2 regions of the Mesorhizobium sp. Root695 genome follow, and region 2 is predicted to be linked to the other one. Evidence: riboswitches for the same ligand, from Rfam matches in the RefSeq annotation. Region 2 holds a riboswitch; the other holds the start of a gene.

Region 1 (6,847 bases), on a different contig from region 2:
TCGCCGTTTTCGGCCCTCGCGCGCGCCTTGCGGTCATCCAGCCTGGTGCCGCCGCGCTGCGCCAGCATGTCGGAATAGCCGCCGGCATATTCGATCCAGCGGCCGTCACCGTCGGGCGCGATCAGGCTGGTCACTGTGCGGTCGAGGAAATCGCGGTCGTGGCTGACCAGGATGACCGTTCCGGCAAAACCGGCAACCAGTTCCTGCAGCAGTTCCAGCGTCTCCATGTCGAGATCGTTGGTCGGCTCATCCAGCACCAGAAGGTTTGCCGGCCGCGCCAGCACGCGCGCCAGCAAGAGCCGCGCCCGCTCACCGCCGGACAGCTCGCGCACCGGCGTGCGCGCCTGCTCCGGCTTGAACAGGAAATCCTTCATGTAGGAGACGACGTGGCGCTGCTCGCCATTGATGACGAGGTTTTCGCCGCGCCCGTCGGTGAGATATTGCGCCAGCGTCTCCTGCGGGTCGACCGCCTCGCGCTTCTGGTCGAGGGTGGCGATCTCCAGATTGGTGCCGAGCCGTACCGAGCCGGCGTCGGGCTTCATCTCGCCGGTCAGCATCTTCAACAGCGTCGTCTTGCCGGCGCCGTTCGGCCCGACCAGACCAACGCGGTCGCCGCGCTGGATGCGGGTTGAAAACCCCTTGACCACGGTGAGATCGCCAAAGCTCTTCTCGATGTTCTTGGCCTCGATCACCAGCTTACCGGATTCGGCGGCGTCGCTGGCCACCATGGTGGCCGACCCTTCGGCGCCGCGATGGCCGTGAAAACGCTGGCGCATCGTCTGCAATTCGCCGAGACGGCGCATGTTGCGCTTGCGCCGCGCCGTCACGCCGTAGCGCAGCCAGTGTTCCTCACGCACGATCTGGCGGCCGAGCTTGTGTTGCTCGCGCTCTTCTTCCTCCAGCACCAGGTCGCGCCATTCCTCGAAATGGCCAAATCCCTTGTCCAGGCGACGGGTCTGGCCGCGATCGAGCCAGATCGTGGCGCGCGACACGCGTTCGAGAAAGCGACGGTCGTGCGAGATGACGACGAGTGCGGAGGAGGTGCGGCTAAGCTCCTCTTCCAGCCATTCGATGACAGAGAGATCGAGATGGTTGGTCGGCTCATCGAGCAGCAGAATGTCGGGCTCGGGCGCCATGACGCGGGCAAGGGCGGCGCGCCTCGCCTCGCCGCCTGACAGATCGTTCGGCCGCTCTTCGCCCGACAGGCCGAGATGCTCCATCAGATAGCTGGCGCGGTAGGGATCGTCGGCGGGGCCTAGTCCTGCCTCGACATACGCGCGGACACTGGCAAAACCTTCCATGTCGGGCATCTGCGGCAGGTATCGAATGGTTGCCGAGGGCTGGCGGAACACCTCGCCGTCCTGCGGCTCGATCAGGCCGGCGGCGATCTTCAGCAGCGTCGACTTGCCTGATCCGTTGCGTCCGACCAATGCGATCTTGTCGCCGGCCGAAGCGGTCAAGGCGGCGCCATCGAGCAGCGGCGTACCGCCGAAGGTCAGTTTTATCCCGTCGAGGTTGAGAAGGGGCGGGGCCATGTCAGCTTTCAGGTAAGGGATAGGGATGAGCGAGCAGCATCGCGCTGCCATGGTCCAGCGCGATTTCGAGGTGGCCCATGACCTCGTTGGAAATGGTCAGCGACGAACCGAATGCCACCTTGACGTGATCGAGCGGCCATTTGGCACCGGTGACGGTCAGGCCGGCAAGCTCGGAAAAGCCGAGCACCGAAAACAGCGTGCGGTCGGTATAGTCGAAGCCAGCCGTTCCGTGCAACAGGGGAACGCCTTCCTGGGCGCCGCTTGTCAAAAGCACATCAGTCCCGGCCTCGGCCAGCCGCAGGGCAAGCGCCAGATGCTGGAAAGCGTGGTCGGCGCGCTTGCCGCCGAAGGCGCCGACGAGCACCAGGCTGGTCGCACCGCGCTCCAGTGCGGCGGCGACGGCCAGTTCGCCGTCGGTCTGGTCCTTTTCCGCCGGGAAGGTCCGGCGCGACACGGAAGCGAGATCGTCAGGCAGGTTGGCCGGCACCGAATCGAAATCACCCACCCACAGCTCCGGCACGAGACCCAGCAGCCGCGCATGGCCGATGCCAGCATCGGCGGCGATCACGCGGGAGCCTTCGACCTGGCGGTCGAGCCGTGGCGTGCGGATGAGATCGCCGCCAAGCAGGATGGTGAATGTGCTCATATCGTGTGGCCCTTACCAGCCCGGCACGGCAAACGGAAGGCGGCAAACTCCCACTTGCGTGGGGGATCGGCCCGGCCTATGTGTCGAAACGCTCTAACGGGGTGCCGGACGCGATCTTCGCGGACCGGCTGAGAGGCAATCTCGCCAACCCGCTGAACCTGATCCGGTTTGTACCGGCGGAGGGATTAGACGTTTCGGACAGTCCGACGCCTCAATTCCTTTCAACTCGAACGAAGGAGGCGCCGATGCGCACGCTTTTATACGCTCTTGTCTCAGCAATGGCCGTGGTCCTGTCCGGCCCGGCCTTGGCCAAGGACAAGCTCACCGTCTACACCTATGAGAGTTTCACCGCCGACTGGGGTCCGGGTCCCGTGGTGAAGAAGGAATTCGAGGCCGAATGCGGCTGCGATGTCGAGTTCGTCTCGGTCGCCGACGGCGTCGCGCTGCTCAACCGGGTCAAGCTGGAAGGCGCATCGACCAAGGCCGATATCGTGCTTGGCCTCGACACCAATCTCACCGCCGATGCCAAGGCGTCAGGCCTGTTCGCACCGCATGGCGCGGTGACCGACGTCAATGTGCCGGGCGGCTGGAGCGACAACACTTTCGTCCCCTTTGACTACGGCTATTTCGCCGTCGTCTACGACACCGAGAAGCTGAAGAGCCCACCGAAAAGCCTGAAAGAGCTGGTCGAAGGCAGTGCCGACGACAAGATCGTCATCCAGGATCCGCGCACCTCGACACCGGGCCTCGGCCTGCTTCTGTGGGTCAAGTCGGTCTATGGCGACAAGGCGCCGGAGGCCTGGGCCAAGCTCAAGGCGAAGGTGCTGACCGTGACGCCGGGCTGGAGCGAGGCCTATGGCCTGTTCACCAAGGGCGAGGCGCCGATGGTGTTGTCCTACACGACGTCGCCGGCCTACCACATGGTCGCCGAGAACACCGAGCGCTACCAGGCGGCCTCCTTCGAGGAGGGCGAATATCTGCAGATCGAGGTGGCGGGCATCACCACGGCGGGAGCCAAGAATCCGCTGGCGGCAAAGTTCATGGCCTTCATGACCGGGCCGAAATTCCAGGATGCCATTCCCGAGACCAACTGGATGTTCCCGGCAGGCAAGACCGACAAGCCGCTCAATCCGGCATTCGACAAACTGGTCAAGCCGACCAAAACCTTGCGGTTCAGCCCCGAGGAAGTCGCCGCCAACCGCAAGGCTTGGGTCGATGAATGGCTGGCGGTGATGAGCAAGTAGGCAGCGCGATGACGCCGGCGCATTCCACGAATTCCCGCGTCAGCGCCGGCATTATCGCGCTTGCTGTAATCGCGCTGCTGATCGGCGGTGCGTTTGCAGGCCTGCTTTTCGAGGGCGCTCACGATCTTTCGGGCGCATGGGCAGCCTTCGGCCCCTATCTGTTTCGCGTCATTCGCTTCACGCTCTGGCAAGCAGCGCTGTCGACGCTGCTTTCCGTCGGCCCGGCGCTGTTTGTGGCGCGCGCTCTGTCGCGGCATCCGCGCTTCTTTGGCCGCGCCTTCATCCTGCAGCTCTTCGCCGTACCGTTGGCGCTGCCGGCCATCGTTGCGGCCCTCGGCATCCTGGCGCTTTATGGCCGCGCCGGCTATTTCGCCGGCGTGCTCGCCATGATCGGCGGTGGAAGCTGGCCGGGGATCTATGGCCTGTCCGGCATTCTCGTCGCCCATGTCTTCTTCAACCTGCCGCTGGCGACGCGACTGTTTCTCGAGGCGCTGCAGACCATACCGTCCGATCAATGGCGGCTGGCGAGCCAGCTCGGCATGGCGGCGCAGCCGGCGTTCCGGCTGATCGAATGGCCAACGCTGCGTGCGGCATTGCCAGGGGTCGCCGGGCTGGTCTTCATGCTCTGCATCACATCCTTCACGATCGTGCTGATACTGGGCGGCGGGCCGGCCGCGACGACGCTGGAGGTCGGTATCTATCAGGCGCTTCGCTTCGATTTCGATCCCGCGCGCGCCGTCACGCTGACGCTGCTGCAGATCGCCTTGACCTTTGTCGTGGTGCTGGCGCTGACACGGCTTGGTGCCAATATGGTCGGCGACACCAACCTGCCAGTCGCGCAACGCCGCTATCTCTCGGTCAACGGGAGCGAAACCTGGTTGAACGCCATGCTCATCGTCCTGGCGCTGCTGTTCGTCGTCGGGCCGATGGCCGCCACGGTGATGGCCGGGCTCGGCGCCGATCTCGGCCGGCTGGCCGGTGAGGCCACTGTCCGGCAGGCGACGCTGACCAGCGTGGTGCTCGCGTACCTGTCGGCGCTGCTCTCAGTGACGCTGTCGCTGGCGCTGACCATGGCGCGGCGGGCCCTGGCGCTGAACCGCCGGACCGGCGCAAAGACACTGCTCGAACACGCCACCGATACAGGCGCCGGCTTTGTCCTGGTCGTGCCGCCGATCGTCGTCGGCGCCGGCTGGTTCCTGTTGCTGCGCCATGTCGGCGATGTCTTCGCCATTGCCCCGGTCATGGTCGTCACCGTCAATGCGGTGATGGCCATGCCGTTCGCCCTGCGCGCCATCCGTCCCGCCTATGATGCGGCCAGCGAGCGTCACGAGCGGCTGTGTGCACAGCTCGGCATTGCGGGCTGGAACCGGTTAATGCTGGTCGACTGGCCGTCGCTGCGGCGACCGCTCGCCACGGCTTTCGCTTTCGCCATGGCGCTGTCGCTCGGTGATCTCGGCGTCATTGCCTTGTTCGGCAGTGATTCCGTGCAGACATTGCCCTACCTTCTCCTGGCGCGGATGGGCAGCTACCGCACCGAGGACGCCGCCGGCCTGGCACTGCTGCTTGGCCTCGTCTGCCTCGCATTGATCGTGGCGGCGCACTGGCTGGGAAGAGAGAAGGTCCGGGATGCGTGACAGGGCGGCCAGCAGGCTTGAAAAGGGCGCTCCGGTGCGGCTGGATAACGTGTCGTTCAGCTATGGCGAAGCACCGCTGGTCTTCGACGTCGAGTTTGTCACGGCGAAGATCACCGCCATCATGGGGCCGAGCGGTTCGGGCAAGTCGACGCTGCTCAATCTGGTCGCCGGCTTCGAGACTCCGCAGTCCGGCCGCGTGCTGATCGGCGGTGCCGATGTCAGCGCCGAGCCAGCCTCAGTGAGGCCGGTGTCGATGGTGTTCCAGGAAAACAATCTCTTCGCCCATCTTTCCGTCGAGCAGAATGTCGGGCTCGGGCGCTCGCCATCCTTGCGGCTGACCGAGGCGGACCGCGCCGCGATCGCCGAGGCGCTTGCGCGCACCGGTCTTGCCGGCAAGGAGCGACGCCTGCCGCGCGAACTTTCCGGCGGGGAACGTCAGCGCGTCGCCCTGGCCCGGGTGCTGGTGCGCGATCGGCCTGTTCTGCTGCTCGACGAACCCTTCGCCTCGCTCGGTCCGGCGCTGCGCGACGACATGCTGGATCTGGTTGCCGCCGTTCATGCCGAGCGGGGCATGACGGTGCTGTTCGTCACCCACCAGCCCGAAGACGCCCGCCGTATCGGCGAACACATGGTGTTTCTGGACAATGGTTTGGTTGCCGCAACCGGCAAGGCGGATGATTTCTTTGCCGGGGCTGGTCCGGAAGCATTCCGGCGCTATATCGGCGCAGGTACCGGGGGTGCCGTATCACGAGATGTTGCCCGGAAGCGGACATAATTTACGGTCAAACCGGTTCCAGGCGATGTGGCGCTTGCTTGCCATGACTGGAGGAGTGTGGCTAGGTCCGCCCTACTGGTCCGGCACAGGACGTGATTTGCCTGCAGTATCCGCCGCTCGCCCCTGTGGGACGGGCAACGGATGCTGCAGCAGTTTGAGATATATAGCGCATGACACATTCCGAAGATCGCCCCCGATTTTCGTGATCATGCGCCGGGACCCGAAAGGAAGCCGTTCTGGCGATCGGCGCTAACACACTAGGAATGAAACCGCTGGCGCGCTTTCTTGCGCTGGCTGGCTTTGCCGTGGCGCTGGCGAGCTGCCAGATGCTCACGCCGCCGGCGGTTCAGGAATCCGGCTTCCAGCCATCCGACAAGCCGATCACCGTCGACAATGTCGGCGCCAACAACAAGCTCGCTGAATTGGCCAAGGCGCAGCATCCGCGCATCCTGGCGACCTATGGCGGCGAATATTCCGATCCCAAGCTTGAGCGCATGGTCGCCAAGGTGGTCGGCAATCTGACGGTGGTCTCGGCCAACCCGACGCAGACCTATCGCATCACCATCCTGAATTCGCCCAACGTCAACGCCTTCGCGCTGCCGGGTGGCTATCTCTACATCACACGCGGCCTGCTGGCACTGGCCAATGATTCGGCCGAGCTTGCCGCGGTCATCGCGCATGAGATGGGCCACGTCACGGCCAATCACGGCCTGCAGCGCCAGCAACTCGAGGCCGAGGAAGGCCTGGCGACCAAGGTGGTTTCCGACGTGCTCGGCGACAGCCCGACCGCCAAGGCGGCGCTGATCCGCGGCAAGCTGAGGCTGGCGCAATTCTCGCGCAACCAGGAGCTGGAAGCCGACGCCATCGGCATCAAATCGATCGGCGAAGCCGGCTACGATCCTTTCGCCGCCGGCCGCTTCCTGCAGTCGATGTCGGCCTATACCGATTTCCGTTCGATCAGCGGCGCCACCGATGCCAGCCTAGACTTCCTGGCCACGCACCCCAACACGCCG
Region 2 (6,847 bases):
CCTGCAGATCATTGCCTCGATCCTGTTGCTGAAGGCACGCTCGGTCACGTCGGAAGAGACGCGCCAGCACCTCAAGGACGCCCATCAGCGCGTTCTGTCCGTGGCCGAGGTGCAACGCCATCTCCACACCTCAGCCGGAGTCGACGAGATCGATGTCGGCTCCTACCTTCCGAAATTGTGCAGCAGCCTCGCCTCGTCGATGGTTGGCGAAACCCAGCCGATCACGGTGACCGTGACGGCCGAAGCTGGCAGGATGGATTCGCAAAGGGCTGTCAGCCTGGGACTGATCGTTACCGAACTCGTGCTCAACGCCATCAAATATGCCTTCCCCAAGGAGAGGGCCGGCGCTCGCATCCAGGTGAGCTACGAGACCGCGGGCAGCGACTGGAAACTCACGGTTTCGGACAATGGCGTCGGCAAGATCGCCAACGATGTACCAGCTACCGGTCTTGGAACAGCCATCGTGGAAGCATTGGTGAGACAGCTGGAGGCCAAGGTGGACGTTGTCAGCGACACCGACGGCACCAGCGTGTCGGTCACCCGGGCAACGTTCACATCACGGGTGCCGCGAGCGGCGTAAGACCGCTAGCACGATGCCTCGACCTTCATCGCCATCCTTTTTCTGGTCAGGCATGGCGGTCGATGCGGCGCATGACCTTGATGGCCTGCTTCCGCCACGCCAGTCAGCGCATCCCTTCCTGAATGGTCTCGATATGGCCGCGATCCGCCGCGGGACGTGGAGATCATCGCGGAATTCGCACAGTGTCGTCCGCAGCGTCAGTGGCATTGGCAGCCTTCCGCAACTCAACGGTATCGACGCAAGCCAGTTCCCTCGCCCGTCAAGCAAAAGCCCGCCACGGTGAAACCGGGCGGGCCTTGGAGGAGGACAAGGGGTGGGACCCTCTCCTCTTGTTTCCACGGGGGGTGTGGACCGAGATCACCTTACAAAAAATTCGAAACAGGACGGATCACAAGCAGGCCTGCGCACATCACAATCCGGTGCGCGACAGGCGCTGACGCGGTCACGAGATAGCGATCGTCCCGGAGTCAGTCAATCGAGCGAGCAGCGCGGCTAGATCCGCCCAAGCACAACCAGCACGATGAGGATGAGCAGAACGAGCCCGAGACCACCGCCGCCATAATAGCCGGTTCCGTAGAACGGACCGCCGCCAAGGCCGCTGAAGCCGCCAAGCAGCGCAATGATGAGGATAATGATGAGAATGGTTCCTAGACTCATGGCTGTTCCCGCTCCTGTGGACGCTGACGCGCCGGTTTGAACATCGCATGCGATGTTTCGATGACTTGAACGTTCGAGCGGCCCTACCGTTCCGTGCCATTGTACCAAGCAAACACCCGAAGAAGATTCGCCGGCAAATGGAAAAGACCCGCCACCTTGCGGCAGCGGGCCCGTAGTATTTTTCTACCTTAGCGGCGCGAGATCAGCAGACACAGCTGGCGCAGGTCGCGGTCGTAGCTGCCTGAGCTGTTCAGCACGTCGACGCAACGCTGCTTCATGCGCGCCACCTGGCTATCCGACATGTCGGCAACGACACCTGGCAGGCTGGTGTTGGAAGGATTGCTTGCGTTTGTTCCGCCGACGCCGATGCCAGCACCGACGCCAGTGCCGGTACCGACACCCGCGCCGACACCCGCCCCATTTTGACCACCAACCGTGGCGCCAAGTCCTACGCTAACGCCGTTGCTACCCCCCGACACTTGCTTCTGCACCCGCATTGACGCCGCCGCTCGAGCCGCCGACATTGGCACCGGCGCTGGCGTTGAGCCGGGATCTGCTGATCTGTGCGTCTAACGTGGATCTGTCGCGCCTCGTGAACCTCTTTGACCGGCTAGCCATTTCCTCGAAGCTGGAGAAGCCGATTGGCTCCCTACCCCAGAGTTGAATTGCTGAAATACTTTGCGAAATCAGGGCGTTGCGCCAGAACTTTGCCGTCGGCATCACGCAAAATGCCGGAAGCGAAGAGATAGTCGCCGATCGCTTCCATCTTGGCCGGATCCATCGTCCCGATGACGCCGCTTTGGCTGCGTAGATAATGGCCGTCGATCAATGCCTTCAGCGAAGCGTGGATCAGCGCCGGATTGGTCAGCGCATCCTTGTTGGCCGCGATCAGCAGAGCTGCCGCCTCATCGGGATTGTCGACGGCGAACTGGTAGCCGCGCCGCGTCGCCTGAACGAAGTCCGCCGCAGGCTTGGGATTTGCCTGGAGATAGGCTTCGCTCGAAGAGATGAGTGTCGTGTGCTCGTCAGGCACGCCGTAATCGGCATAGACGAAACTGCGTTGTTTGACGCCCTTGAGTTCGGCTTCGACACCCTCCCAGGTCGCGACTTCGAGCGTGAAATCGACCGAACCATTGGCCAGTGCCTCATAGGCTGAAGTGCCGAGCGTCACCGTCTCGAAACGGCCCTTGCCACCATCATGGCGGATGATGGTCGATATCAGTGCGTTTTCCCAGGCACTGCCGAAGCCGCCATAGATCAAGCCGTCAAGGCTTCTCGGGCTTTTGATCTTTTTGCGTGCCGCATTGAAGACCACGCGACCGGTTTCGGATTGCACCACCGCATAGACGCCCTTCAGGTCCGCCCCGGCGGCATTCTGGGTGAACAGGCTGATGGTGCCGTTGATGCCGAAATCGGCGACGCGGTTTGCGACCAGCGTGCCCGCACCGGTATCGCTGTAAGGCAGGATGTCGACCTCGAGCCCGGCCTCGCGATAAAAGCCCTTGTCGCGAGCGACGAACAGTCCGATGTGGTTGGTGTTGACCGTCCAGTCGAGGGCGACGGTGACCCTTTGTGCAGCCGATTGTGCTTGGGCTCGCCCCGATCCGGCAACAAGCGGAACGCCTGCGGCAAGGGTCAGCAACAAGGCCTGCCGGCGCGTAAAGTCAGTCATGGTCGTGTCCTTTGGATGGGTTGGGGTTGAGGATGATGTCGAGGATTTCGGCCTCGAGCGCACTTGCCTGCCGCGCGGCATCGCCGCCAAGGCTGCGCGGGCGCGGCAACGGCACCTTGATTTCACGGACGATGCGGGCCGGGCGCGCCGACAGCACATAGATGCGGTCGGACAGGAACACGGCTTCGCGTACATCATGAGTGATCAGCAGCGCCGTCCAGCGGTGGTGCCGCCACATCTGTTCGAGCCAGCGCTGCATGGCGGTGCGGGTCAGTGCATCGAGCGCACCGAACGGCTCGTCGAGCAGCAGCATGTCACGCTCCTGCACCACCGTGCGCAAAAGCGCCGCGCGCTGGCGCATGCCGCCGGACAGCTGCGCGGGAAAATGCCGCTCGAAGCCGGCAAGCCCGAACTCGGCAAACAGCGGCGCGACGCGCGCCCGCGCCGCCTTGCGCCTGATGCCTTGCACTTCGAGCCCGAGCGTCGTGTTGTCGAGGATGCGCCGCCAAGGCATCAGCGCATCACGCTGCGGCATGAAGGCGAAATGCCTGCCGTGGTCATCGAGCGGCGCGCCGTCGAACAACATCTCGCCCTCGCCATGCTCGGCGCCGGTCAGAAGCTGGAACAGCGTCGACTTGCCGGCGCCCGAGGGCCCGAGGATCGAGACGAATTCACCTACGCCGACGCTGAGCGAAATGTCGGCGAGCACGTCGAGTCCGCCGAACGCCTTGCGCACATGCCGCAGCTCGAGCCTGCTCATCGCCGCGACCCCATGCCTACGGGTTCCTTGCCGGCGCGCTCCCAGGGCATGGCCAGACGCTGCAGCAGCACAGTCGACCCGAACAGGACAAGTGTCAGCGCGGCGCTGACACCGACGGCGGCCAGCACCAAATCGGGGCGGAAATTGTTCTTGGCGTTGAGCATGTAGATGCCCAGCCCCTTCGCGGCCCCGGCATATTCGGCGAAGATGGCGCCGACCACCGCATAGGTGATGGAGATCCTCAGGCCAGCAAAGAAGTAAGGCAGCGCCGAAGGCAGCCGCGCCAGCATGAAGATGCGCCAGCGCCCTGCTCCCATGGCGCGCAGCATTTGCCCGATCTCGGCCTCGGTCGTCTCATAGCCCTCGACCAATGCCACCAGCATCGGAAAGAAGGTGACCAGTGCCACCAGAATGATCTTGGGCGCCAGTCCGAAACCGAACCACAGCACCACCAACGGCGCAATCGCTACCAGCGGCAAGGTCTGGCTGACGATGAAGACGGGAAACAGCGCACGCCGCAGCGGTTGGAAGAAGTCGACCAGCATCGACAGCGCAAAGGCGGCGCTGAGCGAACAGGCAAAGCCAAATAGCGTGGCGCGGATGGTCGGGATGGCGTTGTCGACCAGCGCCTCGCGATTGAGCATCGCTTGCTCGAAGACACGCGACGGCGCCGGCAATATCGTCGGCTTGATGCCGGAATAGGTGGCATAAAGCTCCCACGCCAGCAGCAGCAAACCGACCGAGATCATGGCCGGCACTGCCTTGGCAAGAAGGCTCGCGATCGGGCGCGAAGCGACTGATGATGAGGCCACGGGAGATAACCTTTGACGGCCGCGCGGGAGCGGCGGCAGCTTCAGACAGCCGACGGGCTGTTGGCCGAGACCGTGACGTCGAGGGTTACGTGGCCGGCGCCTGGTCCGAAGCGGCAGAAAGCCTCGTCCAGCGCCGAAAAGACCGCACCGGCATCACCGCGCAATTTCGTGCAGAAATGCTTGGAACGCTCATAGACGCCGGACTGCTTGAGAAAGTCGATGCAGCCGTAGATCTCGTCCATGTGGTCATCGGTCCCCATCACATAGAGCGAGAACTGCGCCGCAGCCGGCTGGCCGGTGGCAGCAGCATTGCGCACCGCCGCGATGGCCGCATCCTTGCGCGGGCCGAGTGGCCCGACAGGCCCACCAAGTGCATCGGAGCGGCAGATCGGATCATCCGGCTCGCCCGGGCAGCCGCGCGAGATGGTGGCCGACAACACGCAATGCTTGCCACTGCGTGCCGCCGCCACGAAGAGATCGCGCATGGCTGGAAACAGCACTTCGGGCGGCCCGACCAGCAAGGTCGAGATGTCATCAGTCTCGATCCTGAGCTTGTCACGGTAGGGATCGAGCGCGCCGAGCGCACCAAGGATGACGCCGACGAAATCGTCGGCCATGGGATATAGGGAAATCTGTGCGCCTGAAAACATCGCCCGCCTCGCTCCGCTGGTATTACCCAGATCAGCTTCTAGGGTCTGTGGGCTTGCCGCCCCCGTCTCAGCCCCGACCGTACGGAGCACCCCTGTGGATGCGGGGTTTAAAGCACCATTCGAGCTGAAGTGAAAGCCGTTTTTTTTCAGCGCGCTGCGCCAAAAGCATTGCGCCAGGCGTGGTGCCGCCTGAGTGGAACTTTATCGGGAACCTTCGCTGCCGCGACCGGGCCTCCCCACAGTCGCGAAGCGATCACCTTCGTACACGCCGTCAATCGCCTGACCGTGTTTGGCCGGCATCCGCATGCCGCAGGAAGTCGAAGAAGGCGTGCACGGCCGGCGACGTATGACGCTGCTTCTGGTAGCAGAGGAACCAGCCGGGAAAAGTCGCGCACCGCTCATCCAGTAGCGGGACCAGTTTGCCGGCATCGATCAGCGGACGCACCAACTCTTCCGCCCAGAAGGCAATGCCGACGCCCTGCACCGCGGCCGCAATCGCCATGCCGCGGCTGGAGACGACCAGCGGACCATCGACCGCGACCGAAAACCATTGGCCATCCCTGGCGAGCCTTACGAAACCGCCTTTTCGCGAACCGGCAGTTTCCAGCCCGGCCTGACGAAGTGGCAGGTGTAGCCGTTGGGGTATTTCTCCAGATAGTCCTGATGCTCAGGCTCGGCTTCCCAGAATGGACCGGCCGGCGCGACTTCGGTCACGACCTTGCCCGGCCACAGACCCGAGGCATCGACATCGGCGATGGTGTCTTCGGCGACACGCTTCTGTTCGTCGCTGGTGTAATAGATCGCCGAGCGATAGCTCATCCCGACATCGTTGCCCTGACGGTTGCGGGTCGTCGGATCATGGATCTGAAAAAAGCGCTCCAGCAGCGTGCGATAGCTTATGATGGCCGGATCGAAACTGATCTCGATGGCTTCGGCATGGCTGCCATGGTTGCGATAGGTGGCGTTGGCCACGTCGCCGCCGCTGTAGCCGACACGGGTGGAGATGACGCCGGGATAGCGCCGTATCAAATCCTGCATCCCCCAGAAGCAGCCGCCGGCAAGGACTGCGCGTTCGGTCGAAGTCGCCATATCACGTCTCCTCAAAAGCAAGTTGGTCTCCATAAATGGGCATTGTCACCTGCTTCGTCCAGCGGACCGGCGGATCTGCTTCAGTTGCCCGGCCGGACGAGGCCGTCGATCGCAGCCGGCAACTGCCGCGCGCCGGGCGGAATGGCGGCGAAGCTGATCGCCACCGGCGGCGCCTTCAGTGACCAGTCGAAAAGAACGGTTTTGACCGGGATGTCGCCCACCCACGCCTGCAGATAAGATGGCACATCGCGCCCAGGCCAGACCAGCAATATGCCATGCTCGCGCAGCCGCTCCTTGGTGATCCACGGGGCGTACTGCATGTTCAGGTCGGTGAAGATCGACGGCTTGTCATAGGCATTGAGGCCCGCCAACGGCGCAATAAGGGCATGGCCGCCAACGATGTCGAGCCGATCGGGCGTCGCAGCGTGCCAGACGGCCTCTGCCTCATCCGAGATCTTTTGCGCCGGCCAGCAGACGGGGTCCATGCGCCCGCGCAGATTGCATTTCGTCCAGCGGATGCCCGCATAGGCACCGGATATGCCGACAATGCAGATGAGCGCGCAGATCGCCAACTTTCGCATCTCGACGGCGCCGAGGCGATGGCCCAGGAAGGCGAGCGCCACAACG

The links. A riboswitch is a leader RNA that binds a small molecule or an ion and turns the genes downstream of it on or off. The one in region 2 is predicted to bind thiamine pyrophosphate.
Region 1: linked by a shared signal. The riboswitch ahead of thiB (thiamine ABC transporter substrate binding subunit) and the one ahead of ASD99_RS16815 (YkoF family thiamine/hydroxymethylpyrimidine-binding protein) in region 2 are both predicted to bind thiamine pyrophosphate.

The regions. Positions count from the first base shown of each region.
Region 1 covers NZ_LMHO01000042.1:142,357-149,203, reverse strand. The annotation lists gene ASD99_RS26035 (ABC-F family ATP-binding cassette domain-containing protein) at 1-1,535, opposite strand, end outside; gene ASD99_RS26030 (thiamine diphosphokinase) at 1,537-2,181, opposite strand; TPP riboswitch at 2,269-2,383, shown strand; gene thiB (thiamine ABC transporter substrate binding subunit) at 2,427-3,425, shown strand; gene thiP (thiamine/thiamine pyrophosphate ABC transporter permease) at 3,434-5,059, shown strand; gene thiQ (thiamine ABC transporter ATP-binding protein) at 5,052-5,834, shown strand; gene ASD99_RS26010 (M48 family metalloprotease) at 6,098-6,847, shown strand, end outside.
Region 2 covers NZ_LMHO01000016.1:56,803-63,649, forward strand. The annotation lists gene ASD99_RS16790 (sensor histidine kinase) at 1-580, shown strand, start outside; gene ASD99_RS32290 (DUF3309 family protein) at 1,073-1,237, opposite strand; gene ASD99_RS33380 (hypothetical protein) at 1,426-1,734, opposite strand; gene ASD99_RS16800 (ABC transporter substrate-binding protein) at 1,887-2,909, opposite strand; gene ASD99_RS16805 (ABC transporter ATP-binding protein) at 2,902-3,669, opposite strand; gene ASD99_RS16810 (ABC transporter permease) at 3,666-4,418, opposite strand; gene ASD99_RS16815 (YkoF family thiamine/hydroxymethylpyrimidine-binding protein) at 4,523-5,131, opposite strand; TPP riboswitch at 5,122-5,235, opposite strand; gene ASD99_RS33385 (LysR substrate-binding domain-containing protein) at 5,403-5,777, opposite strand; gene msrA (peptide-methionine (S)-S-oxide reductase MsrA) at 5,702-6,220, opposite strand; gene ASD99_RS16830 (glycosyltransferase family 39 protein) at 6,301-6,847, opposite strand, start outside.